Regions from separate parts of the Ideonella sp. genome, predicted to be linked through region 1. Evidence: predicted binding sites of a transcription regulator. Region 1 holds the regulator's gene; each other region holds the start of a gene.
What was found. Region 1 encodes FNR, which switches genes on or off when oxygen is low (the NO sensors DNR and NnrR bind a similar motif). Its sites were predicted from a motif close to TTGATNNNNATCAA; they were not measured.
Positions count from the first base shown of each region.

Region 2: ACE3SG_RS01890 (universal stress protein) is a predicted target of FNR. The motif match lies at 2,564-2,577, and genes of this name have one in related genera.
Region 3: ACE3SG_RS20890 (MBL fold metallo-hydrolase RNA specificity domain-containing protein) is a predicted target of FNR. The motif match lies at 2,244-2,257, and genes of this name have one in related genera.
Region 4: napE (periplasmic nitrate reductase, NapE protein) is a predicted target of FNR. The motif match lies at 3,760-3,773, and genes of this name have one in related genera.

Region 1 covers NZ_JAYSDQ010000026.1:52,738-58,571, reverse strand. The annotation lists gene ccoP (cytochrome-c oxidase, cbb3-type subunit III) at 1-285, shown strand, start outside; gene ccoG (cytochrome c oxidase accessory protein CcoG) at 301-1,860, shown strand; gene ACE3SG_RS26275 (hypothetical protein) at 1,918-2,172, shown strand; gene ACE3SG_RS26270 (hypothetical protein) at 2,208-2,471, shown strand; gene fnr (fumarate/nitrate reduction transcriptional regulator Fnr) at 2,530-3,315, opposite strand; gene hemN (oxygen-independent coproporphyrinogen III oxidase) at 3,415-4,854, shown strand; gene ACE3SG_RS26255 (sulfite exporter TauE/SafE family protein) at 4,871-5,578, shown strand; gene icd (NADP-dependent isocitrate dehydrogenase) at 5,706-5,834, shown strand, end outside.
Region 2 covers NZ_JAYSDQ010000001.1:447,062-452,895, forward strand. The annotation lists gene mgtA (magnesium-translocating P-type ATPase) at 1-2,485, opposite strand, end outside; gene ACE3SG_RS01890 (universal stress protein) at 2,634-3,056, shown strand; gene ACE3SG_RS01895 (wax ester/triacylglycerol synthase family O-acyltransferase) at 3,086-4,387, opposite strand; gene ACE3SG_RS01900 (Hsp20/alpha crystallin family protein) at 4,443-4,865, opposite strand; gene ACE3SG_RS01905 (CBS domain-containing protein) at 5,108-5,617, shown strand; gene ACE3SG_RS01910 (YgcG family protein) at 5,625-5,834, shown strand, end outside.
Region 3 covers NZ_JAYSDQ010000017.1:9,079-14,912, forward strand. The annotation lists gene arcA (arginine deiminase) at 1-426, opposite strand, end outside; gene argF (ornithine carbamoyltransferase) at 432-1,430, opposite strand; gene ACE3SG_RS20885 (BON domain-containing protein) at 1,525-2,178, opposite strand; gene ACE3SG_RS20890 (MBL fold metallo-hydrolase RNA specificity domain-containing protein) at 2,324-3,679, shown strand; gene ACE3SG_RS20895 (thymidine phosphorylase family protein) at 3,685-5,211, shown strand; gene ACE3SG_RS20900 (ribose-phosphate diphosphokinase) at 5,208-5,834, shown strand, end outside.
Region 4 covers NZ_JAYSDQ010000017.1:172,420-178,253, forward strand. The annotation lists gene ACE3SG_RS21510 (cytochrome c3 family protein) at 1-267, opposite strand, end outside; gene ACE3SG_RS21515 (nitrate reductase cytochrome c-type subunit) at 284-736, opposite strand; gene napA (periplasmic nitrate reductase subunit alpha) at 747-3,233, opposite strand; gene ACE3SG_RS21525 (chaperone NapD) at 3,226-3,504, opposite strand; gene napE (periplasmic nitrate reductase, NapE protein) at 3,518-3,682, opposite strand; gene ACE3SG_RS21535 (hypothetical protein) at 3,874-4,920, opposite strand; gene ACE3SG_RS21540 (hypothetical protein) at 4,952-5,834, opposite strand, start outside.

The DNA.
Region 1 (5,834 bases):
AGCGCGCACAACGAGCTGTCGGCCCAGCTGGGCAAGCCCAAGTTCGCGGCCTGTGCCGCCTGCCATGGCGTGGACGGCAAGGGCAACGCCGCCATCGGCGCGCCGAACCTGACCGACAAGATCTGGCTGCACGGCTGGGGCGAGCCGGCGATCCTCGCGATGATCAACGGCGGCAAGACCAACGTGATGCCGCCGCAGGCCCAGCGCCTGACGCCCGAGCAGGTCGAGGTGCTGACGGCCTATGTCTGGAGCCTGTCGCACCCCACCCAGGTGGCCGGGCAGTGATCGTGATGCAGGCCCATGCGTATGCTTGAACCGACGGCCAGCAAGCCAGCGGCTCGCGTGATCCCGATCGCCCCCGCGCCGGCTGAGGCCGGTGCAGGCGAGGGCGAGGGCAGCGGCGTTCTTGTCTCGCTGTACCAGAAGCAGAACAAGATCTACCCGCGCGCGGTCAGCGGCACCTTCGCCACCTGGCGCTGGCTGCTGGTCTGGGCTACGCAGCTGGTGTTCTACGGCATGCCGTGGCTGGTCTGGAACGACCGCCAGGCGGTGCTGCTCGACCTGGTCTCGCGGCGCTTCTACATCTTCGGCCTGGTGCTCTACCCGCAGGACTTCATCTACCTGACGGGCCTGCTGATCCTCTCGGCCTACGCCTTGTTCCTGTTCACCGCGGTGGCCGGGCGTCTGTGGTGCGGCTACGCCTGCCCGCAGACGGTCTACACCGAGATGTTCATGTGGGTCGAGCAGAAGTTCGAGGGCGACCGGGCCCAGCGGATGAAGCTCGACAAGAGCCCCTGGACCTGGGAGCGCCTGGCCCGCAAGGGCGGCAAGCAGACGGTCTGGCTGGCCATCGGGCTGTGGACCGGCTTCACCTTCGTCGGCTACTTCACGCCGATCCGCAGCCTGGCGCAAGAGGCGCTGACCCTGGGCTTCGGCCCGTGGGAGTGGTTCTGGGTGCTGTTCTACGGCTTTGCCACCTACGGCAACGCCGGCTACATGCGCGAGCAGGTCTGCAAGTACATGTGCCCCTACGCGCGCTTCCAGAGCGCGATGTTCGACCGCGACACGCTGATCATCAGCTACGACACGAAGCGCGGCGAGCCGCGCGGCGCAAGGCTGCGCAAGGGCGATCCGGCGGCGGCCACGCAGGGCGCGTGCGTCGACTGCGGGCTGTGCGTGCAGGTCTGCCCGACCGGCATCGACATCCGCAAGGGCCTGCAGTACGAGTGCATCGGCTGCGCCGCCTGCATCGACGTGTGCGACGGCATCATGGACAAGATGGCCGCCGGGCTGCCCCAAGCTGCCGCGTCCACCGCGAGCGGCGGCGATGCGGCGGCCAGGGGGCCTTATCGGCGCGGGCTGATCCGCTACGCCACCGAGAACAGCCTCGCCGAGCACCTGGGCTGGCGCCAGATCCTGCAGCGGGTGCTGCGGCCGCGGGTGCTGATCTACAGCACGGTGATGCTGCTGATCGCCGGGGCCTTCGTGGCCAGCCTGGCGCTGCGCAGCCCGTTCCGGGTCGACGTGGTGCGCGACCGCGCCTCGCTGGCGCGCCTGGTCGAAGACGGCCGGGTCGAGAATGTCTTCCGGCTGCAGGTGATGAACGTGACCGAGACACCGCAGCACTACCGTGTCAGCGCGCAAGGCCTGCCAGGGCTGGCCCTGGCGCGGGGCAGCGAGTTGACGCTCGCGCCGGCCGAGGCAAGGTGGCTGACGGTGGCGTTGCAGTTGCCGCCAGAATCGGCCGCCCAGGTGGGTGCCGGCCCCCACCCGATCGAATTTCGTGTAGAACGTGAGTCTGTCGGGGCTGAGCCGCCGGCGCAGGTGAGCGAGAAATCCAGCTTTGTGGTGCCGCGCTGAGAGAGCGGCACGGTCCAACACTGGCCGCCAACGAAGGTGGCCCAGAGGAGTGAAGCGATGAATGCGACCCGTACGCAAGACCAGGCGCTGCAGGCGCGCGCCTGGTGGCGTGAGCCGATGGTGTGGCTGATGATCGGCGGCCCGCTGGTCGTGGTGGTCGCCAGCCTGGTGACTGCGGTCATCGCCGCGCGTGGGGCCGACCCCGTGCTGAATCTGCAAGAGCGTGGCGGTGTGAGCGAGCGCTCGGCCGCGCCGGACGCGATGACGCCCGCGCTGCAGGCACGCAACCACGCCGCCACCGCCAAGCCCTGATGGGTGACACCGTGGCGCCAAACGGGGGAGCCGCCATGCCCCACCACCACGTGGCAGAGATCGATGTTGCGCCGCCGGTGCGCTGGCTGTGCATCCTCTGGCCGGCCTTCCTGATGGCGGGCGTGCTTGAGATGCTGGTCTTTGCCGTCGTCGACCCCCACCAGCTTTCATGGGCCGGTGCCGATTCGGCAGACTGGCAGCCGACAACCGTCTACTCGGTGGCTTTCCTGTTGTTCTGGCTGGTGATCGCGCTCGCGTCGACGATCACCCATTTCCTGACCCACCCGAACGTCGAGTGAGCGGCGCGCGGCGCCGATGGGCGCCGTGACGGCATGGCGCCCAGCCGGTGGCTTGCGCTCAGCAGGTGGCGCCGTTGACCAGCTGCTGCAGTCCAGCCTGGTTGATGATGCGGATCTGGCGCTGCCTGACCTGCAGCAGCCCGTCTTCCTGGAACTTCGAGAACGTGCGGCTGACCGTTTCGAGCTTCAGCCCGAGGTAGCTGCCGATCTCTTCGCGCGTCATGCGCAGCACCAGCGCCGAGGCCGAGAAGCCGCGCGACTGCAGGCGCTGGGTCAGGTTCAGCAGAAAGGCCGCCAGGCGCTCTTCGGCGCGCATGCTGCCCAGCAGCAGCATCACGCCGTGGTCGCGCACGATCTCGCGGCTCATGATCTTGTGGAACTGGCGCTGCAGGTCGCCGAACTCGCGCGACAGGTGCTCCAGCTCGGCAAAGGGGATCACGCAGACCTGCGAGTCTTCCAGCGCCACGGCGTCGCAGGTGTGGCGGTCGCCGCTGATCCCGTCCAGGCCCAGCAACTCGCCGGCCATCTGGAAGCCGGTCACCTGGTCGCGCCCGTCTTCGGACGAGACCCGGGTCTTGAAGAAACCGGTGCGCACCGCAAAGAGCGACTGGAAAGGCTCACCGGCGCGAAACAGCGTGTCGCCCCGGGCCACGGTGCGGCGCGTGGCCACCAGCTGGTCCAGCCGGGCGAGGTCGGTGCTCGACAAGCCCACCGGCAGGCACAGCTCGCGCAGGTTGCAGCTGGAGCAGGCCACGTTGAAGGCGCCAGCCCGTTCGCGGGCGCGTTCCGTGGCGGCCGCGCCGGGCTCGCGCGGGGGGAAAGGGCAGGGGTCGGCAGTGGGCATGATCATCCTCAACAACGGCGCAATTTTTCGCCGCAGGGGCCCCCGTCGGCTTGCGCCAGATCAAGCGCCGGGCCGGCACTGCGCGGCACGATTGGCCCCATGCCTGATCTGACCGTTGCCCCTGCTGCCGGCATTGCCACTCCCGAGTCGACGCCGGGCGGCCTGCCGCTTTCGTTGTTGCGCCGCTTCGACGTGCCGGGGCCGCGTTACACCTCGTACCCCACGGCCGACCGGTTCGTCGAGGCCTTCGGCCCGGCCGACCTTGAACAGGCCTTGCGCCAGCGCGCCGACGGGGCCTGCGTCGGCGCCCGCACGCCGCTGTCGCTGTACGTGCACATCCCGTTCTGCGAATCGTTGTGCTACTACTGCGCCTGCAACAAGGTCATCACCAAGCACCACGATCGCGCCGCCGAATACCTGCTGGCGCTGCGCGCCGAGATCGCGCTGTATGCCAAGGTGCTGGGTGCGCCGCAGCCGGTGTCGCAGCTGCACCTGGGCGGCGGTTCGCCCACCTTCTTGAGCGACGCCGAGCTCGAAGGCCTGATGGCCGAGCTGAACGATGCGTTTCGCCTGACCCCGAATGCCGAGGTGTCGATCGAGGTCGACCCGCGCACGGTGACCGCCGAGCGCCTGGCGGCCTTCCGGCGCATGGGCTTCAACCGGCTCAGTTTCGGCGTGCAGGATTTCGACCCCGAGGTGCAGAAGGCCGTGCACCGGGTGCAGAGCTTCGAAAGCGTGCGCGACCTGATCCTGGCGTCTCGCGCGCTGGGCTACGAGTCGATCAACACCGACCTGATCTACGGCCTGCCGAAACAGACGCCGGCCTCGTTCGCCCACACCGTGGCGCAGGTGGCCGAGTTGCGGCCCGACCGCATCGCGCTGTATGCCTACGCGCACCTGCCGCAACGCTTCAAGCCGCAGCGCCGCATTGAAGCGGCGATGCTGCCGCCGCCGGGCGACCGGGTGGCCATGCTGTCCGGCGCGATCGCGGGCTTCATGGGCCATGGCTACAGCTACATCGGCATGGACCACTTCGCGCTCGCCGACGACGCGCTGGCCGCCGCCAAGCGGCAGGGCCGGTTGCACCGCAACTTCCAGGGCTACAGCACGCAGCCCGACTGCGATTTGATCGGCCTGGGCGTGTCGGCCATCGGCCGCATGGGCGCCACCTACAGCCAGAACGCGAAGACGCTGCCCGAGTACTACGACGCGATCCGCCACGGCCAGCTGCCCACCGTGCGGGGCCTGGCACTGACCCGCGACGACCTGCTGCGCCGGGCCGTGATCATGGCGCTGATGTGCCAAGGGCGGGTCGAGTTCGAGTCGATCGAGCTGGCCTACCTGGTGAACTTCCGCGACTACTTCCGGGCCGAGCTGGGCGATCTCGCCACCTTCGCGGCCGAAGGGCTGGTCACCGTGGAGCCGGGCGCGCTGCAGGTGACCGCGTCGGGCTGGTTCGTGGTGCGGGCCATCGCGATGGTCTTCGACAAGCACCTGCAGGCCGACAAGGTGCGCGAGCGCTTCTCGCGCATCATCTGAGCCGCCTGCTGCCGCGATGACCGCCGCCCTGGCGCTGACCGCCTTGCTGATGGGGCTGGCCGGCTCGCTGCACTGCGCGGCGATGTGCGGTGCCCCCAGCATGGCCGCCGTTCGCGCCTGCGGCGGCTCGGCGCGCAACGCCTGGTCGGCCTTCCACCTGGGGCGGCTGGCCGGCTACGCGCTGGCCGGCGCGGTGGCGGCCGCCAGCGTGGCGGCCCTGTCGCACTGGAGCCAGCTGAGCCCGGCGCTGCGCCCGCTGTGGGCGCTGCTGCATGTGGCGGCGCTGGCCCTGGGCCTGTGGTTGCTGATCCGGGGTCGGCAGCCCGATTGGCTCGAACGCGCCGGCCGCGGGGCGCAACGCGCGGCGCAGCCCGACGCGCAAGGCTGGCAGCGCATGACCGGCCCGGCCAAGGCCGGCGGGGTGGGGCTGGCCTGGGTGGCTTGGCCTTGCGGCTTGCTGCAGTCGGCGCTCGTGGTGGCCGCCCTGGCCAACAACGCCGCCGGCGGCGCGGCGGTGATGGCGGTGTTCGCCATCGCCTCGGCGCCCGCGTTGGGCGTGGCGCCCTGGCTGTGGAGCCGTTGGGCCACGGCCAATGGCCAGGTGCTCTCGGCCGGCGTGCAGGCCGGCGCCATCCGCCTGGCCGGCGCGCTGCTCGCCGCGGCCTCGGTCTGGGCGCTGGGTCACGACGTGATCCGGCAGATCGCCATCTATTGCGTCGGTTGAGACCGGCAGGCCCCTGGGTAGACCCGCCGGCCCCTGGGGGTGGTCAGCGGACTGACAGGCAGCCTGAACTAGAATTTCAGGTTCCGAAAACCCCTTTCACAAACAGCGACGCGCGGAGCAAAGCGACATGTACCAGCACATCAAGGTGCCCGAGGGCGGGCAGAAGATCACCGTGAATGCGGACTTCTCGCTCAACGTCCCGAACAACCCGATCATTCCGTACATCGAGGGTGATGGCACCGGCTTCGACATCACA
Region 2 (5,834 bases), on a different contig from region 1:
GCGTCAGCGCCATCAGCAGCCCAAGCACCTCGGCCGGCAGCGGCACCAGGCCGAACACGCGGCCCCACGGCAGAAAAGGCAGTGCCAGCGCCACGCCGACGGCGGCCACACTGGCCGCCGCCAGCCACGGCGAGGGGCGGTCGCGCCAGCAGGCGCGGGTGGTGCGGATCACGAAGATGACGAACACCTGCGTGGCCATCGATTCGACGAACCACGCGGTCTGGAACACCTCGGCCGGCGTCTGCAGCACCCAGTACAACAGCGCGAACGCGGCCAGGTCGAAGGCCGAGCTCAGCGGGCCGAAGCACAGCATGAAGTTGTGCACGAACGGCGTGTCCCAGCGGCGCGGCGCCAGCAGGTCGGCGTCGTCGACGCGGTCGGTCGGGATCGCCAGCTCCGACACGTCGTAGAGAAAGTTGTTGAGCAGGATCTGCACCGGCCGCATCGGCAGGAAGGGCAGGAACAGCGCCGCCGCGGCCATGCTGACCATGTTGCCGAAGTTCGAGCTGGTGGCCATCAGCACGTACTTGTTGACGTTGATCAGCGTGCGTCGGCCCTCGCGCACGCCGTCGCGCAGCACACCGAGGTCGTGCTGCAGCAGCACCAGGTCGGCCGCCTGCTTGGCCACGTCGACGGCGGCGTCGACCGAGATGCCGACATCGGCCGAATGCAGCGGTGGCGCGTCGTTGATGCCGTCGCCCAGGTAACCCACCACGTGGCCACGCGCCTGCAGCGCCAGCACGATGCGGTTCTTCTGCTCGGGCGTCACGCGGCAGAACAGGTTGGCCCGCTCGGCGGCGGCGCGCAGGCTGGCGTCGTCCATCGCGGCGATCTGGGTGCCGGTGAGCACGCCGACGATCGGGATCTGCAGCACCGCGCACAGGTGCCGGGTGACCGATTCGTTGTCGCCGGTGACGATCTTCACCGCAATGCCGTGCTCGGCCAGCGAGCGCAGCGCGGCCGATGTCGACAGCTTGGGCGGGTCGGCAAAGGCCACCAGCCCGGCGAAGGCGAAATCATGCTCGTCGGCGGCCGACACATCGCCGCAGCTGCTGTCGATGCGGCGGGTGGCCACGGCCAGCAGCCGCAGCCCCTGCTCGCCATGCTCGACCAGGCTGCGGGCGATGCGCTCGCGCGTGGCGCCGTCCAGCGGCTGCGGGCCACCCGGTGTGTCGACCCAGGTGCTCAGGCGAAGAATGTCCTCGGGTGCGCCCTTGGCGATCAGCAGCCGCTGGTCGTCGCGCTCGAGCAGCACCGACACGCGGCGGCGCTCGAAATCGAACGGCACCTCGTCGAGCTTGCGCCAGGTCGATGCCTCGAGGCCCGGCTGGGCCAGGATCGCGTCGTCCAGCGGCGACTTCAGGCCGGTCTCGAAATGGCTGTTCAGCCACGCCAGCTCGACCACCTGCGGCGCGTCCTGGCCCTCGGCGTCGAAGACCCGCTCGACCCGCAGCTGCGCCTCGGTCAGGGTGCCGGTCTTGTCGGTGCACAGCACATCCATCGCACCCAGGTCTTGCACGGCGGCGAGCCGCTTGACGATCACATGGCCACGCGCCATGCGCACCGCGCCGCGGGCCAGCGTGACCGACACGATCATCGGCAGCAGCTCGGGCGTCAGCCCCACCGCCAGCGCCACCGCGAACAGAAACGACTCGAGCAGCGGCCGCTGGTACAGCGTGTTGATCAGCAGCACGAACAGCACCAGCGCCAGCGTGGCGCGGGTCAGCATCAGGCCGAAACGGCGCGTGCCGCGCTCGAACGCCGTCGGCGGCGGCTCGGAGGCCAGCGTGCGGGCGATGCGGCCGATCTCGGTCTGGCGGCCGGTGGCGCACACCAGCAGGCGCGCCGAGCCGCTGATCACGCTGCTGCCCGAGAAGACCGCGTGGGCGCATGACAGGGCGTCGCGCTCGTCGCTGCCCGGCTCGAGCGGCCGCTTCTCGACCGGATAGGCCTCGCCGGTCAGCGCCGCCTGGTTGACGAAGAAGTCGTTGGCGGCCAGCACCCGACCGTCGGCGGCGATCAGGTCGCCGGCAGACAGCTCGACCACGTCGCCCGCCACCAGGCCCTGCGCCGGCAGCTCCACCACCTGGCCGTCGCGCCAGGCCCGCGCACGCAGCGCCACCGAATGCCGCAGCGCCTCGACCGCGCGGCCGGCGCGGTGCTCTTGCACCATGTCGAGCACGATGCTCATGACCACCATCGCCGCGATGACCACGAAGCTGATCGCATCGCCGGTGAACGCCGAGATCAGCGAGGCGGCCAGCAGCACCAGCACCAGCGGGTTGGCCAGGCGCGACAGAAAGGCCTTGAGCGTGCCAGGGCCGGTGGCGGCCTGCAAGGTGTTCGGGCCCTGGCGCCGCAGGCGTGCGGCGGCTTGGCGCTGGGTCAGGCCCTGCAGGCCCGAGCGCAGCGCGTGCAGCGCTGTCGCCTGGCTTTGGCGCCACCAGGCTGGCGCGTTCTTCGTCGCCGTCGCCGCATCCCGCATGTCGATCCCTTCGGGCCATGGAAAGGCCAATGCGCTCACCGGCGCCGGCCCATCGTAGGCAGGTGGTGCGCCGGCCGGTTGACATCCGTCAACCAGCCTGGGGGCCGCCCGCCGCACGATCGAGGCTCCACGTACCTGCGGAGGCCCCATGAAGATTCTCTTGCCCGTCGATGGCAGCGACTACACCAAGCGCATGCTGAGCTACATCGCCGCGCACGACGAACTGGTCGGCGGCGGTCACGAGTTCATCGTCTTCACCGCCGTGACGCCGGTGCCGACCTACGCGGCGCGTTTTCTCGACCACGGGGTGCTGGACGCCTACTACCGCGAGCAGGCGCACAGCGTGCTCGGGCCGGTGCAGAAGTTCTGCGAGCAAAACGGCTGGAACGTGCGCGTGTCGCACACCACCGGCCATGCGGTGCAGGCCATCGCTGCCGTTGCGGCCGAAGAAAAGCCCGACCTGATCGTGATGGGCACGCACGGCCACACCGCCTTCGGCAACGTGCTGCTGGGTTCGGTCGCCAGCGGCGTGCTGGCACGCTGCCATCTGCCGGTGCTGCTGGTGCCCTGAGCACCGGGCGGGCCCCGGCGGCGCGCGCGTCAGCGTGCGGCGTCGCCGCGCGGCTGCGCGGGGTGGGCCATGGCCGCGACCTCGCGGTTGAACGCCTGGGTGATGGCCTGCGGGTCGGGCACCAGCCGGGCATCGGCGATCACGGTCAGCGTGGCCATGCCTTGGTAGCTCATGATGCTGGCGCCCATGCCGATCTGCTGGCCCGGGTGCGGGACGCAGAACATCAGCCGCTCGACCGGCACGCCGGCAAGCCGGATGCCCTCGCGCGGGCCGATCACGTTGGTCAGCACGAGGCTGGCCTTGCTGCCGAAGATGCTGCAGGCGATGTCCTCCAGCGCCTTCGGCCCGCGGCCGAACAGGTCGAGCAGCAACTGCATTGCCGGCGCCTCGGCCGACACCTTCAGCGCGTCCATGCCGGCCTTCGTTCGCGCCAGGCGCTCGCCGGGCGTGGCCGCTGACACCGGCAGGTCGAGGATGACCAGGCCGAACTCGTTGCCGAGCTCGCCCAGGCGGTCGAGCGGGCGAAGGTCCATCGGCACCATCGCGCGCAGCGTGGTGTCCGTGGGGTCCACCCCGCGGTGGCGCAGGTAGCTGCGCAACGCACCGCTGACGGCGGCCACCAGCACGTCGTTGACCTTGGCGCCGGTCGGTGCGCCGATCGCCTTGACGGTGTCGATCGGCACAGGCGCCGACCACGCGACGCTCTTGCGGATGCCGAACTCGCCCTTGATCGGCGAGGCGGGGTCGGGCCACTTGACGAGGTCCGACAGCACAGCGCCGGCCTCGCCGGCCAGCCGCAGCGCCGCGTCGACCACCGTCGGCGCCGAGGGGACGCTCGCCCTGGCGGGCGGCCGCAATGCGCGGTGCGGCATGTCGAACAGCCGCGCGGCGACGGCCATCATCGCGGTGCCGTCGCCGATGCAGTGGTGGTAGCGCAGCACCAGCGCGCTGCCGCTGCCCACGTTGTCGACCACGTAGGCCTGCCACAGCGGCAGGCGGTGGTCGAGCGGCAGGCTGGCCAGGCCCTCGACGACGGTGCGCAGCGTCGCCTCGTCGCCCGGCGCCGGCAAGGCGATGTGGCGCAGGTGGGCATCGAGGTCGAGGTCGGGCACGTCTTGCCACACCGGCGTTGCCAGCGCCGTGCCCTGCACGACCACGCGCTGGCGGAAGCGGTCGAAGCGCAGCAGCCGGCGCTGAAATTCGCGCCGCACGCGGCCGAAGTCCAGCGGCTGCGCGGTGATCGCCACGCCGGTCACGATCGCCGGGTTGGCCGGCCCGTCCATGTGGTACCAGGCGGTGTCCACCGGGCTCATCGGGTGGGTGGTGCTCATCGGATGAACCCTGCGGTTGCCATGGGGGTGTCGACGAAAGGCCGGCGCTTGGGTGTCACTCGATCGCGATCGACCGCGCGGCGGCGCTGGCGCGCTTGGGCAGCGTCAGCTTCAGCACGCCGTCTTCGAGCTTGGCGACCACCGCCTTCTCGTCGATCTCGCTGGCCAGCGAAAAGCCGCGCGACGCGCTGCCGTAGTAGGTTTCGCGCAGCAGCACGCGACCGCCGTCGGACTTGTCTTCCTTCTCCTTGCGCACCTCTGCGCTGATCGAGACGAAGTTGCGGTCGACGGTGACGCGGATGTCGTCTTTCTTCGCGCCCGGGATCTCGGCGCGGACCAGGTAGTCCTTGTCGTTCTCGGTCACGTCGATCTTGATCTCGCCGGGGGTCTCTTCGCTCCATTGCAGGGGCCGCCCGAAGCGGCGGAAGAGCTCGGGAAACATGTCGTCCAGACGTTCCAGTCGGGTCAGTGCACTCATGGTCTTGCTCCTGTGGGGTCGGTGGGCGCGCGTTGCGCCACTGGCGCCGTTCGCGCCGGTTGTGCCGTGTGGACCGAAGCGTTCTGCAAGTCCACCAGCAAAGTCTAGGAAGCCGCGCGAGCCGCACATTGCGTTTCGTCAAGCGATGGGCCCGGGCTGATCTTTGTCAAGGCTGGCGGTGGGGTGCTCACTAGAGTGGCGAGGCATCGGCGGCCCGCGGGTCGCCCACACAGGAGACCGCCATGAACATCGACCAGATTTGCAAGCGCCCCATCGTCTCGATCGACGCGACCGCCACCCTGCGCCAGGCCGCCACGCTGATGCGTGAGCAGCACGTGGGGGCGCTGGTGGTGCGGGCCACCGGCGGCGAGCGGCCGGTGGCGGTGGGCATCGTGACCGACCGCGACCTGGCGATCGAGGTGCTGGCGCGCGACCTGGCGCCGGCCGACGTCAGCGTCGCGTCGATCGCCAGCCGCAAGCTGCTGGCCGTGCGCGGCAGCGCCGGCGTGACCGAGGCGATCGCCGTGATGGCCGACCACGGCGTGCGGCGCCTGCTGGTGACCGACGACGAGGGCCAACTGACGGGCTTCGTCTCGGCCGACGACATTCTCGAAGCGCTGGCCAACGACCTGCACGGCCTGGCCGTTGCGTTGCGCGTGGGCATGGCGCGCGAAGGCGTCGAGCGGCCGGCCGTGCCGGTGCCGCATCCGCGGCCGGTGTTCCTGCCGCACGGCACGCCGGGAATGCTTTGAGCGTGCCGTGCGCCGCCTGCTCGTCGCCCGCCGTTCGGCGCCGGCCCTGACCCTGGCGCTGGCCCTGATGGGGGCTGGCTACAACACCCTGCAGGCCGCCGACGAGCAGACCCGGGCCCACGGGGCCGTCGAGCAGGCGACGCTGACCGGGGTGGTCCAGGCGCGCGCCCAGGCGGCTGCCCTCCAGGCCGCGCCGGAGCTGCCGGTGCCGCCGCTG
Region 3 (5,834 bases), on a different contig from region 1:
GGCGTTGTCCAGGTAGTTGGCCAGGCCACCGGCGAGCGCAAAGGGCAGCTCGGCGCGCACCACGCCGCCGATCAGCCGCTCGGCCAGTTCGCGTGCCGGCAGCTCGTTCATCCAGTCGCGCAGGTCGCGCGCCAGGCCGAGCCCGACATGGTGCGGCGCCAGCTTGCGGTCGAGCAGCCAGGCCCGCCCGGCGGGCAGCGCCAGCACCTCGGCCAGCAGGTCGTGCAGCTCCAGCACCTCGACACCACGCTCTTGCATGGCGCTGGTGAAGGCGAAGTGGTCGGTCTTGGCCTGCGAGACCCACATCACATCGTCGAACAGCAGCTCGGCGCAGTTGTTGGGGGTCAGGCGCTGTTGCGCCAGGCCAGGGCGGCACACCAGCACCTTGCGCAAGTGGCCGGCTTCGGAATGAACACCGTGTGTCATGACGTTTACCCCAGCGTGGCCACGAGCAAGGCCTTGATCGTGTGCAGGCGGTTCTCGGCCTGGTCCCAGACGATGGAGGCGGGCGACTCGAACACCTCTTCGGTGACCTCCACGCCATCGAGTCCGAACTGCTGGAAGATCCGCTCGCCGACCTCGGTGTCGCGGTTGTGCAGCGCCGGCAGGCAGTGCATGAACTTCACGCCCGGGTTGCCGGCCGCGCGCATCAGCGCGGCGTTGACCTGGTAGGGCAGCAGCTGCGGGATGCGCTCGGCCCACACGCTGGCCGGCTCGCCCATCGAGACCCAGACGTCGGTGTAGATGAAATCGGCGCCCTCGACCGCTTCTTGCGGCGAGGTGGTCAGGCGCAGCTTGGCGCCGCTTTGCTCGGCCATCGCGCGGGCCTTGTCTTGCACCTCTTGCGGCGGCCACAGCTCGCGCGGGGCGCCGATGCGAAAGTCCAGCCCCATCATCGCGGCGCCTTCGAGCAACGAGTCGGCGGTGTTGAAGCGCGCATCGCCCACATAGGCGAGTTTCATCTCGGCCAGCGGCTTGCGGCAGTTCTCTTGCATCGTCATGAAATCGGCCAGCACCTGCGTGGGGTGGTATTCATTGGTCAGGCCGTTGTAGACCGGCACCCCCGAGTGCGCGGCCAGCTCGCGCACCACGCGCTGCTCGAAGCCGCGGTATTCGATCGCGTCGTACATGCGGCCCAGCACGCGGGCGGTGTCTTTCACGCTTTCCTTCTCGCCCAGCTGCGAGTCGTGCGGGCCGATGAACGAGACATGGGCGCCTTGGTCGAAGGCGGCCACTTCGAACGCGCAGCGGGTGCGGGTCGAGGTCTTGGCGAACAGCAGCACGATCTCTTTGCCGCGCAGGTGTTGCTGCTCGGTGCCGGCCGCCTTGGCCCGCTTCAGTTCGTGGGCAATCTCGAGCAGGTAGCTCACGCCCCGGGGCTGGAGCTCGTCGAGCGTCAGCAGGCTGCGGTTGGCCAGGTTGAAACCCATGGTGGTCTCTTGTGTGGTGTTGAACGGCCGCAGTAGAACGCCGTGCCGGGCGGGGTGGCTTGATCCCGCGCAAAGCGGGCAGGGCGCTCGCGCGTCAGCCGATCTTCAACTCGTTGATGACGTTGCGCACGCCCGGCGCAGCCCACGCGGCGCCGACCGCCGCGCCGCGCTCGTACCACGAGTGCACCGTGCCGCGCAGCGTGACGGTGCCGTCGGCGTCGGTGATGATCGTCATGCGCTCGGCCTGGCGCGTGGCCTGGCGCGACAGTGCGGCTTCGATCAGCTCGGCCAGCGTGGCCGGTGTCGGGGTCTGCTTCAGCTGGATGTCGTTGGTCAGGCCGACCACGCCCTTCAGGTGGCGCAGCGTGGCCTCGACCGCGCGGCGCTCGAAATCCCAGTCGACCCGGCCTTCGACCGTGACCCAGCCCTTGTCGACCCGCAGCTGGATCGCATCGGTGGGCACCATCGTGTGCCACTTCAGTGCCGTCTCGGCGGCCTGGGCGATCTCGGTGTCGCTGCGCACATGGTCGGGTGCCACCTGCACGTCGAGCTCCATCGCGATGGCCTTCACGCCGGCCAGGCGGCGCAGCGCCTTGTCGACGGCCCATTTCTGGGCGTAGCTGTCGAGGTGGCCGGTCAGGGTCACCACGCCGTCGTTCACCGCCACGCCCACCGCGCTGGCGTTGACCGCGGGGTCCCAGGCCAGTTCGGCTTCCACGTCGCGCTTCAGGGCTTCGTCGGTCTTCATGTCGGCCTCGCTTCATGGTCGAATCGACCCTGCACGCGATCGTGCAGCTTCGCGCGGCGCGCGAGTTGATGCTGGTCAAGCCATTTCAGGCAGGCCGGCCTATCGTGCACGGACATCCCGACACACGAGGAAGACGAGGCCCGGCATGCGCTTGACGTTTCTTGGGGCCACCGGCACGGTGACCGGATCGAAGTACCTGCTGGAGCACGAGGGCCGGCGCATGCTGGTCGATTGCGGGCTGTTCCAGGGGCTCAAGCAACTGCGGCTGCGCAACTGGGAGGATTTCCCGGTACCCGCGTCGGGGATCGACGCGGTGGTGCTGAGCCACGCGCACCTCGACCACAGCGGCTTCATCCCCCGCCTCGTGCAGGCCGGGTTTCGGGGGCCGGTCTACTGCAGCGCAGCCACGCGCGACCTTTGCGGCCTGCTGCTGCCCGATTCGGGCCGCCTGCTCGAAGAAGAGGCCGAGTACGCCAACCGCCATGGCTTCTCGAAGCACCGGCCGGCCCTGCCGCTGTACACCGAGCAAGACGCGGTCGCCGCGCTCGAGCATTTCGCGCCGCGCCAGTTCGGCGAGGGTTTCGAGCCGATCCCGGGCGTGCGGGTGGTGCTGCGGCGCGCCGGCCACCTGCTCGGCGCGGCCAGCGTGCGGGTCGAGTGGGACCTGCGCTCGATCCTGTTCTCAGGCGACCTCGGCCGCGCCAACGACCTGCTGATGCGGCCGCCCGAGGTGCCCGAGGCGGCCGACTGGCTGGTCGTCGAATCGACCTACGGTGACCGGCCACACGGTGGCCCCGACCCGCTGACGGTGATGGCCGATGTGATCAGCCGCACGGCCGCCCGCGGCGGCGTGGTGGTGATCCCGGCGTTCGCGGTGGGCCGGGCGCAGACGCTGCTCTACGGCCTGCACCTGCTCAAGCAGCAGCACCGCATCCCGGACGTGCCGGTGTTCTTGAACAGCCCGATGGCGGCCGATGCGACGCGCATCTACGTCAAGCACCGGGCCGAGCACCGCTTGTCGCCCGAGCAGTGCGCGGCCATGTCCGGCGCGGCGCGCATCGTCAACACGGTTGAAGAGTCCAAGCGATTGAACGAGATCCGCATGCCGGCGGTGATCGTCTCGGCCAGCGGCATGGCGTCGGGCGGGCGGGTGCTGCACCACTTGAAGGCCTTTGCGCCAGACCCGCGCAACAGCATCTTGTTCGCCGGCTTCCAGGCCGCGGGCACGCGCGGCGCCACGATCGTGGCCGGCGCGTCGACGGTGAAGATCCATGGCCAGTATGTGCCGATCCGGGCCGAGGTGAAGCAGATCGATTCGTTGTCGGCCCACGCCGACCGCGACGAGCTGCTGGCCTGGGTGGCCGCGCTGCCGGCCGCGCCGCGGCAGGTGTTCGTCACCCACGGCGAGCCCGTGCCGGCCGACGCCTTGCGCCAGACGATCGAGGAGCGACACCATTGGCCTTGCACGGTGCCCGAGTACCGGGACGTGGTCGAGCTGTGACCGCGGTGACTTCAACCGACCCGGCCCCCGCCAGCCCCGGCCGCCTGCGCGCGCGGCGGGCCCGCATCGACACCTACCAGCAGGCGGTGGTCTACATGCACCGCGACTGCGCCGTATGCCGCGCCGAGGGCTTCGAGGCCCAGGCGCAGGTCGAGGTGGTGGTCAACGGCACGGTGGTGCCGGCCATCCTGCACCGCGTCGAGGGCGACTGGCTGGCGCACGACGAAGCAGCGCTGTCCGAGGCGGCCTGGGAGCTGCTCGGGCTCGAAGGTGGCGAAGACGTGGTGGTGCGGCATGCCTCGCCGATCGAATCGCTGCGCTTTCTGCGCGCCAAGGTGTATGGCGCCAAGCTCGACTACGCATCGATGCACGCGCTGATCGAAGACATCAGCCGCGGGCGCGTGTCCGACCTTCACCTGGCCGCCTTCGTCACCGCCTGCTCGGGCGGCCGGCTGGACCTGGGCGAGACGGTGGCGCTGACGCGGGCGATGGTCGACGTGGGCGAGCGCATCCGCTGGCCGATGGCGCCGGTGATGGACAAGCACTGCGTTGGCGGCCTGCCCGGCAACCGCACCACGCTGATCGTGGTGCCGATCGTCGCGGCCTGCGGCGTGGTGATGCCCAAGACCTCGTCGCGCGCGATCACCTCGCCGGCCGGCACGGCCGACACGATGGAGACGCTGGCCCCGGTGACGCTGGACATGGCGACGATGCGCCGCGTGGTCGAGCGCGAGGGCGCCTGCATCGCCTGGGGCGGCGCGGCGCGGCTCAGCCCGGCCGACGATGTGTTGATCCGCGTCGAGCGGCCGCTCGACCTGGACAGCGAGGCGCAGCTGGTGGCCTCGGTGCTGTCGAAGAAGGTGGCGGCCGGCTCCGAGCGGGTGCTGATCGACCTGCCGATCGGCCCGACCGCCAAGGTGCGCAACTCGGCGGCGGCGCGCTCGCTGGCGGCCGGGCTGATCGCCGTGGGCACGGCGGTGGGACTGCAGGTGCAGGTGATCGAGACCGATGGCCTGCAGCCGGTGGGCCGCGGCATCGGCCCGGCGCTCGAGGCGGTCGACGCGATGGCGGTGCTGCAGCGCGCAGCCGATGCGCCGCTCGACCTGCGCCAGCGTGCGCTGGTGCTGGCCGGCACGGTGCTTGAAATGGCCGGCCGCGCCGCAGCGGGCACCGGCCTGGCGCTGGCCACCAAGACGCTCGACAGCGGCCTCGCGCTCGCCAAGTTCCTGGCCATCTGCCAGGCCCAGGGCGGCCTGCGCGAGCCGCCGCGCGCCGCCCACACCGCGCCGGTCACGGCGGCGATTGCCGGCCGGGTGGGCGCGATCGACAACCGCCGGCTGGCGCGCGCGGCCAAGCTGGCCGGGGCGCCGCACGATGCGGCGGCCGGTGCGGTGATCCACGTGCGGCTGGGCGACACGGTCGGTGCCGGGCAGCCGCTGTTCACGCTGCATGCGCAGACGCCGGGCGAGCTGTCGTATGCGCTGTCGTATGTCCAGGCCCAGCCGCCCATCGTTGGAGTCGACCCCGCATGACGACTTGTTCAGTGATTTCGCTGCCCGGCGCCGAAGCCTGCGCCGGCCTGGTCGCCAAGAAGCTCGAGGCCGCGCGGTGCGGGCTCGAAAGCCGCCGCTTCCCCGACGGCGAGATCTACCTGCGCGTGGCCGATGGCGTCGATGGCCACGAGGTGGTGGTGGTGGCGCAGCTGCGCGAGCCCGATCCGCAGGTGCCGGGGCTGATCTTCCTGGCCGATGCGCTGCGCGAGCTGGGCGCGGCGCATGTCGGGCTGGTCGCGCCGTATTTGCCCTACATGCGGCAGGACACGCGTTTTCGCGATGGCGAGGCGGTCACCTCGCGCAGCTTTGCGCGGCTGATCTCGGCGGCGTTCGACTGGCTGGTCACGGTCGATCCGCACCTGCACCGCTACCAGGCGCTCGACGAGGTCTACCGGATCCCGGCCGCGGTGGTGCCCAGTGCACCGGCGGTGGCGGCCTGGGTGCACCAGCGGGTGGCGAAGCCGGTCATCGTCGGGCCCGACGAAGAGAGCCTGCAGTGGGTGGCCGAGGTGGCCGACCTGGCCGGCTGCCCGCACACGGTGATGCGCAAGCTGCGCCACGGCGACCGCGACATCGAGCAGGCGTTGCCCGACCTGCAGGCG
Region 4 (5,834 bases), on a different contig from region 1:
GTGCGGCACGTGGCAGTCCGAGCAGATCGCGCGCACCCCCGAGCGGTTGCTGTAGTGGATGGTCGACTTGAGCTCGGCGTAGACGTTGTCGCGCATCTCGTGGCAGCTGGTGCAGAAGGCTTCGGTGTTGGTCGCCTCCATCGCGGTGTTGAAGCCGCCCCAGAAGATGATGCCGCCGATGAAGCCGCCGAGCGTCAGGAAGCCGAGGCTGTAGTGAACGCTCGGCCTGCGGATGACGTCCCAGTACAGCTTGATGCGCTTGAGCATGTCGGGTGTCCTCGTTCTACTTCTTCGGCGCCGAGGCGGCGTCGGCAGGGTCGCCCCGGAACACATTGCCGACCAGCGGCGGCACGCCTTCTTGCGCCACGTGGCACTGCTTGCAGAAGTAGCGCCGCGTGGAGATGTGGTCCAGCACCTTGCCGTTGCGGTCGATGTAGTGCGTGGCGCTGACCGGGATCGCCTGCGAGAAGTCGGTCTTCTCCCGGGCGTGGCAGTCCAGGCACTTGTTGAAGTTCTTGTCGACCTGGTAGCCGTCGATGCGGTGCGGGATGATCGGCGGCTGGTAGCTGTAGTTGCGCGGCAGCCGGTTGTCGTCGTTCACCGCATTGCCCAGCCGCGGCGGCTCGGTCGTGCCGGTGATCGGCGTCGGGCCGCGCATCGCGTCGACGAGCGGCGCCGCTTCGGCGCAGAACAGCGCCGCCAGCGCGGCCAGGGCAAGCAGGATGCGCAGCTTCATGGGGCCACCTCTAGACCTTGACGATCTTCACAGCGCATTTCTTGAAATCGGTCTGGAACGAGATCGGGTCGGTCGCGTCCAGCGTCACCTTGTTGATCAGCTGGCTCGCATCGAACCACGGCACGAAGACCAGGCCGCGCGGCGGCTTGTTGCGGTCGCGCGTCTCCACGCGGGTGCGCATGCTGCCGCGGCGCGAGCTGATCTCGACCTCTGAGCCGCGCCGCACGCCCAGCGCCACCGCGTCGTCCGGGTGCATGTAGCAGACCGCGTGGGGCACGGCCTTGTGCAGCTCGGGCACGCGGCGGGTCATCGAGCCCGAATGCCAGTGCTCGAGCACGCGGCCGGTCGACAGCCAGAACGGGTAGTCCTTGTCGGGCGCCTCGGGCGGCGGCTCGTAGGGCAGGGCGTAGATGCGGGCCTTGCCGTCGGGGAAGCCGTAGAACTGGTAATCGGTGCCGGGCTTGACGTAAGGGTCCAGCCCCTCTTTGTAGCGCCAGCGGGTTTCTTTGCCGTCGACCACCGGCCAGCGCAGGCCGCGCACCTGGTGGTAGGTGTCGAAGGGGGCCAGGTCGTGCCCGTGGCCGCGGCCGAAGTGCGCGTACTCTTCGAACAGCCCTTTTTGCGGGTAGAAGCCGAAGGCCTTGGCCTCGGCGTTGGCATAACCGGCTTCCACGTCGGTGGCCGGGAACTTGTCGACCACGCCGTTGCGAAAGAGGATGTCGAACAGCGTCTTGCCGCGGTACTCGGGCTTCTTCGCGATCAGCTCGGCGGGCCACACCTCTTCGACCTTGAAGCGCTTGGAGAACTCCATCAGCTGCCACAGGTCTGAGCGTGCATCGCCCGGGGCCGGCACCAGCTGGTGCCAGAAGTGCGTGCGCCGCTCGGCGTTGCCGTAGGCGCCTTCTTTCTCGACCCACATCGCCGCCGGCAGGATCAGGTCTGCCGAGATGGCGGTGACGGTGGGGTAGGCATCTGACACGACGACGAAGTTCGCCGGGTTGCGGTAGCCGGGGTAGCCTTCTTGCAGCAGGTTCGCGCCGGCCTGCATGTTGTTGTTGACCATCACCCAGTAGGCGTTGAGCTTGCCGTCCTTGAGCATGCGGTTCTGTAGCACGGCGTGGTAGCCCGGCGTGTCGGGGATGGTGCCGGGCGGCAGCTTCCAGATCTCTTCGGCGTGGGCTCGGTGCTTGGGGTTGCTCACCACCATGTCGGCCGGCAGGCGGTGGGCGAAGGTGCCCACCTCGCGCGCGGTGCCGCAGGCCGAGGGCTGGCCCGTCAGCGAGAACGGGCTGTTGCCCGGGGTCGCGATCTTGCCGGTCAGCAGGTGGATGTTGTAGACCATGTTGTTGCACCAGACACCGCGCGTGTGCTGGTTGAAGCCCATGGTCCAGAACGACATCACCTTGACCTTCGGGTCGGCGTACAGCTCGGCCAGCGCCTGCAGGCGGTTCTTCGGCACGCCGCTGAGCTGGGCCGTGTACTCCAGGTCGTAGGTGGAGACGAACTTGGCGAACTCGTCGAAGGTCATCGGCTTGGACCCGCCGGCCGCGCCGGCGTTCTTGGCCGCCTTCTGCAGCGGGTGCTCGGGCCGCAGGCCGTAGCCGATGTCGGGGTTGCCGAGCAGGAAGGTCGTGTGCTTCTCGACGAAATCCTTGTTCACCCGGCCGGTGCTGATGATGTAGTGGGCGATGTAGTTGAGGATCGCCAGGTCGGTCTGCGGCGTGAAGGTGAGCTCGATGTCGGCCAGCTCGTACGAGCGGTGCTCGAACGTCGACAGCACCGCCACCTTGACGTTCGGCGCGCTCAGGCGCCGGTCGGTCACCCGTGTCCACAGGATCGGGTGCATCTCGGCCATGTTCGAGCCCCAGAGCACGAACGCGTCGGCGGCCTCGATGTCGTCGTAGCAGCCCATCGGCTCGTCGGCGCCGAAGGTGCGCATGAAGCCCGCCGCGGCCGAAGCCATGCAGTGCCGCGCGTTGGGGTCGAGGTTGTTGGTGCGAAAGCCCGCCTTCATCAGCTTCAGCGCGGCGTAGCCTTCCCAGATCGTCCATTGGCCCGAGCCAAACATGCCCACCGACGTGGGGCCCTTGTCTTTCAGCGCGCGCTTGAACTGCTCGGCCATCACGTCGAACGCGGTGTCCCACGACACGCGCTCGAACTCGCCGTCCTTGGCGTACTTGCCGTCTTTCATGCGCAGCAGCGGCGTGGTCAGCCGGTCTTCGCCGTACATGATCTTCGACAGGTAGTAGCCCTTGATGCAGTTCAGGCCCTTGTTGACCTCGGCCTGCTTGTCGCCCTGGGTGGCGATGACCCGGTTGTCCTTGACCGCCACCACCACGCCGCAGCCGGTGCCGCAGAAGCGGCAGGGGGCCTTGCTCCACTTGACGCTAGGGTCGCCTTCGCCGGCGGCCGGCTGGGCCTGCACCGGCATCGCAATGCCCGCGGCCGCGCCCGCTGCCGCCGCGGCGGACTGGTGGATGAAGTCGCGTCTACGCATCCGGAATCTCCTCGTTCATCGCGTCGAGGCTGTCTGCACACTGGTAGACCAGCGTGGCCGACAACACCCCGTCGATGTGCTGGATGTTCGCCACCATCGCCGTCATCGACTCGGCGCTGGGTGCTTCCAACGTCACCACCGCCTTGCCATGCTCCGATGACGCGTGGACCAGCGCCCCCGGCAGCGCGGCAATGGCGCCGGTGACGGCGGGCAGGCGATGGGGCGTCGAGTGGATGACGAGGCTGGCGATGTGAAGCTCTTCGGTCCGCATGGCCACCCTGGGTTCAGAGCCGGGTGCCGGGCGGGCCGGCGATCAGCTGGATCATCCAGACCAGGAACCCGTAGCCGGACACCAGGCCCACGGCCAGCACCGGCGCCAACACGACCGACAAGGTCAGGAACGCCCGCAACTCTTGGGCGCGCGTGTGCGGCTGGGTTGTCTCGTCCATGTCTGGCGGCTTGGTTATGGTGGTGCAGGGGCTGCCCCGGGAGCGGCCGGGACGCGTGGCGCTTGCGGCCACGCGTTTTGATTTGCGTCAAAGCATACCCAGCCCATGCCGCAGTGTCCAGGCATTGGCGCGAGGCGTGGCAGGCCGGGTTTGCCCGGCTTGCCACGGGGGTGGTCAGCGTTGGCCGACGCTCACTGGCCTTGCTTAAGCGGCGTGGCGATGAACGCGCCCTTGCTGCCTTCGCCGACGATCACGCCGTCGTCGTTGATGTCGTAGATCCGCAGGTCGCGCCAGCCTTCGGCGCTGTCGTCGAGCAGCGCCGAGAAGAAATAACACTGGCCTTGGTGCACCAGCACGGCGGTCGTCGAGTAGCGCACGCGGAAGTTGCCGACGACCTGGCCGTGGTTGTTGATCGCCGACGGCTTGAGGGTGTTGCCGGCGCAGGTGGGCATCGCCTTCATCGTGCCGTCTTTGTAGACGAAGGCCTGCGACCCGGCGGGGTAGCTGCCATACGAGGTGCCGACCACGTAGCCGGCCTCGTTGATCGCCAGCGCGACGCTGTTGTCTTCGCCCAGCGTGCCCAGGTCGGTCATGGCACCGTTTTGCCACAGGTAGGCGTGCGAGACGGTCTTGCCATTGACGACGACATCCGACTCGCCCACCGCCTGGCCGCTGTTGTTGATGGCGTGCACCGAGGTGCTGCTTGCGCCCAGCGTGCCCAGGTCGGTCATCACACCGTCTTGGTAGATCCAGGCGCCGTAGCGGGTCTTGCGGTTGACCGTGCAGGTGTAGTTGCCCACGACCGTGCCGGCGTCGTTGATGGCCGCGCTGCTGCTCGACTTGTTGCCCGTGCACGGCAGCAAGGGGCTCAGGTTGGTGGGCGTGCCGGCGCTGTCCCACAGGTAGGCGTCGGGGTAGATCGACCCCGCCACCTCGCGCCGGATGTTCACGTTCGGGCCGTCGTACATCGCCCGGGCGGCCGGCCCCTGCATCTGCTGCGGCCGGCGGCCGTCCAGCATGAAGGGGATGTAGCCGAAGTTGTCGACGCGGGACCAGCCGACGACGACGCCGTCATTGTTGATCGACTGCGCCGATTGGGCCTTCAAGGCGCCGGTTTCGTCGCGCTTGATCTTTTCGATCCGGTACATCGGCGGGGTGCCGGCGAACGCGGCGCCGGCGGCCAGCGCGATCAGGGTCAGCGCAATGCGCGGCAGGGCTTGTTGAAACAGGTGAGTCATGGAATTCGACCTTTCGGGTAGTGCGGGCGGCTCAGCGCTTGACCGGCGTGGCGACGAAGCCGCGCCATTTGTTGTCGAAGTTGCCGGTGCCGACGATCACGCCGTCGTCGTTGATGTCATAGGCGCGCAGTTCCCACCAGTCCTTGCCGCTGTCGTCGAGCAGCGCGTTGAGCGGGTAGCAGCGGCCGTCCTGGATCAAGGCGGCCTCGTAGCGCTTGAGCTGGTAGCTGCCGACGATCTGGCCCTTGTTGTTGATGGCTTCGGTGATCACGCGGTTGCCGGCACAGCGCGGCAGCGGGTACATCGTGCCGTTGACATAGACGAAGCTCTCGGCGTTGCCGTCGGGCGCGTTCGAGCGGCCGATGATCTGGCCCAAGTCGTTGACGGCCGTGGCCTCGCTCTCCACATCGCCGGGCAGGGTGCCGATGTCAGTCATCGTGCCGTTGTGCCACGAGAAGGCGTGCATGCGCCGCTGGCCGTTGTCGGGCGGGTACTCGGACGAACCGACCACCTGGCCGAACTTGTTGATGCTGACGGCCACGGTGTTGCCGTTGCCGAAGTCGGGCAGCTTGGCCAGGCTGCCGTTGTGGAAGATGAACGAGCCGCCGTCCCACCCGGTGTTGGCGTAGCACGAGAAAGTGCCCACCGCGGCCCCGGCGTCGTTGACGCTGTACGCGAAGCTGCGGTACACGTCGCACAGGATCAGGGCATTGATGTCGGTGGGCACGCCGTTCGCGTCCCACATCGTGGCCTTGAATTCGTTGTAGCCCACGGTGACGCCGTGGTTGTTGATGCCGTAGGCGCCGCCCCAGCGCGAGCCCTGGGTGTCGAGCTTGCGGGTCTTGCCGTTGCTGCGGACGAACGCCGCCTGCGTGCCTTCGAAATCGCGGCCGAGGCCGGCGATGGTGCCGTCG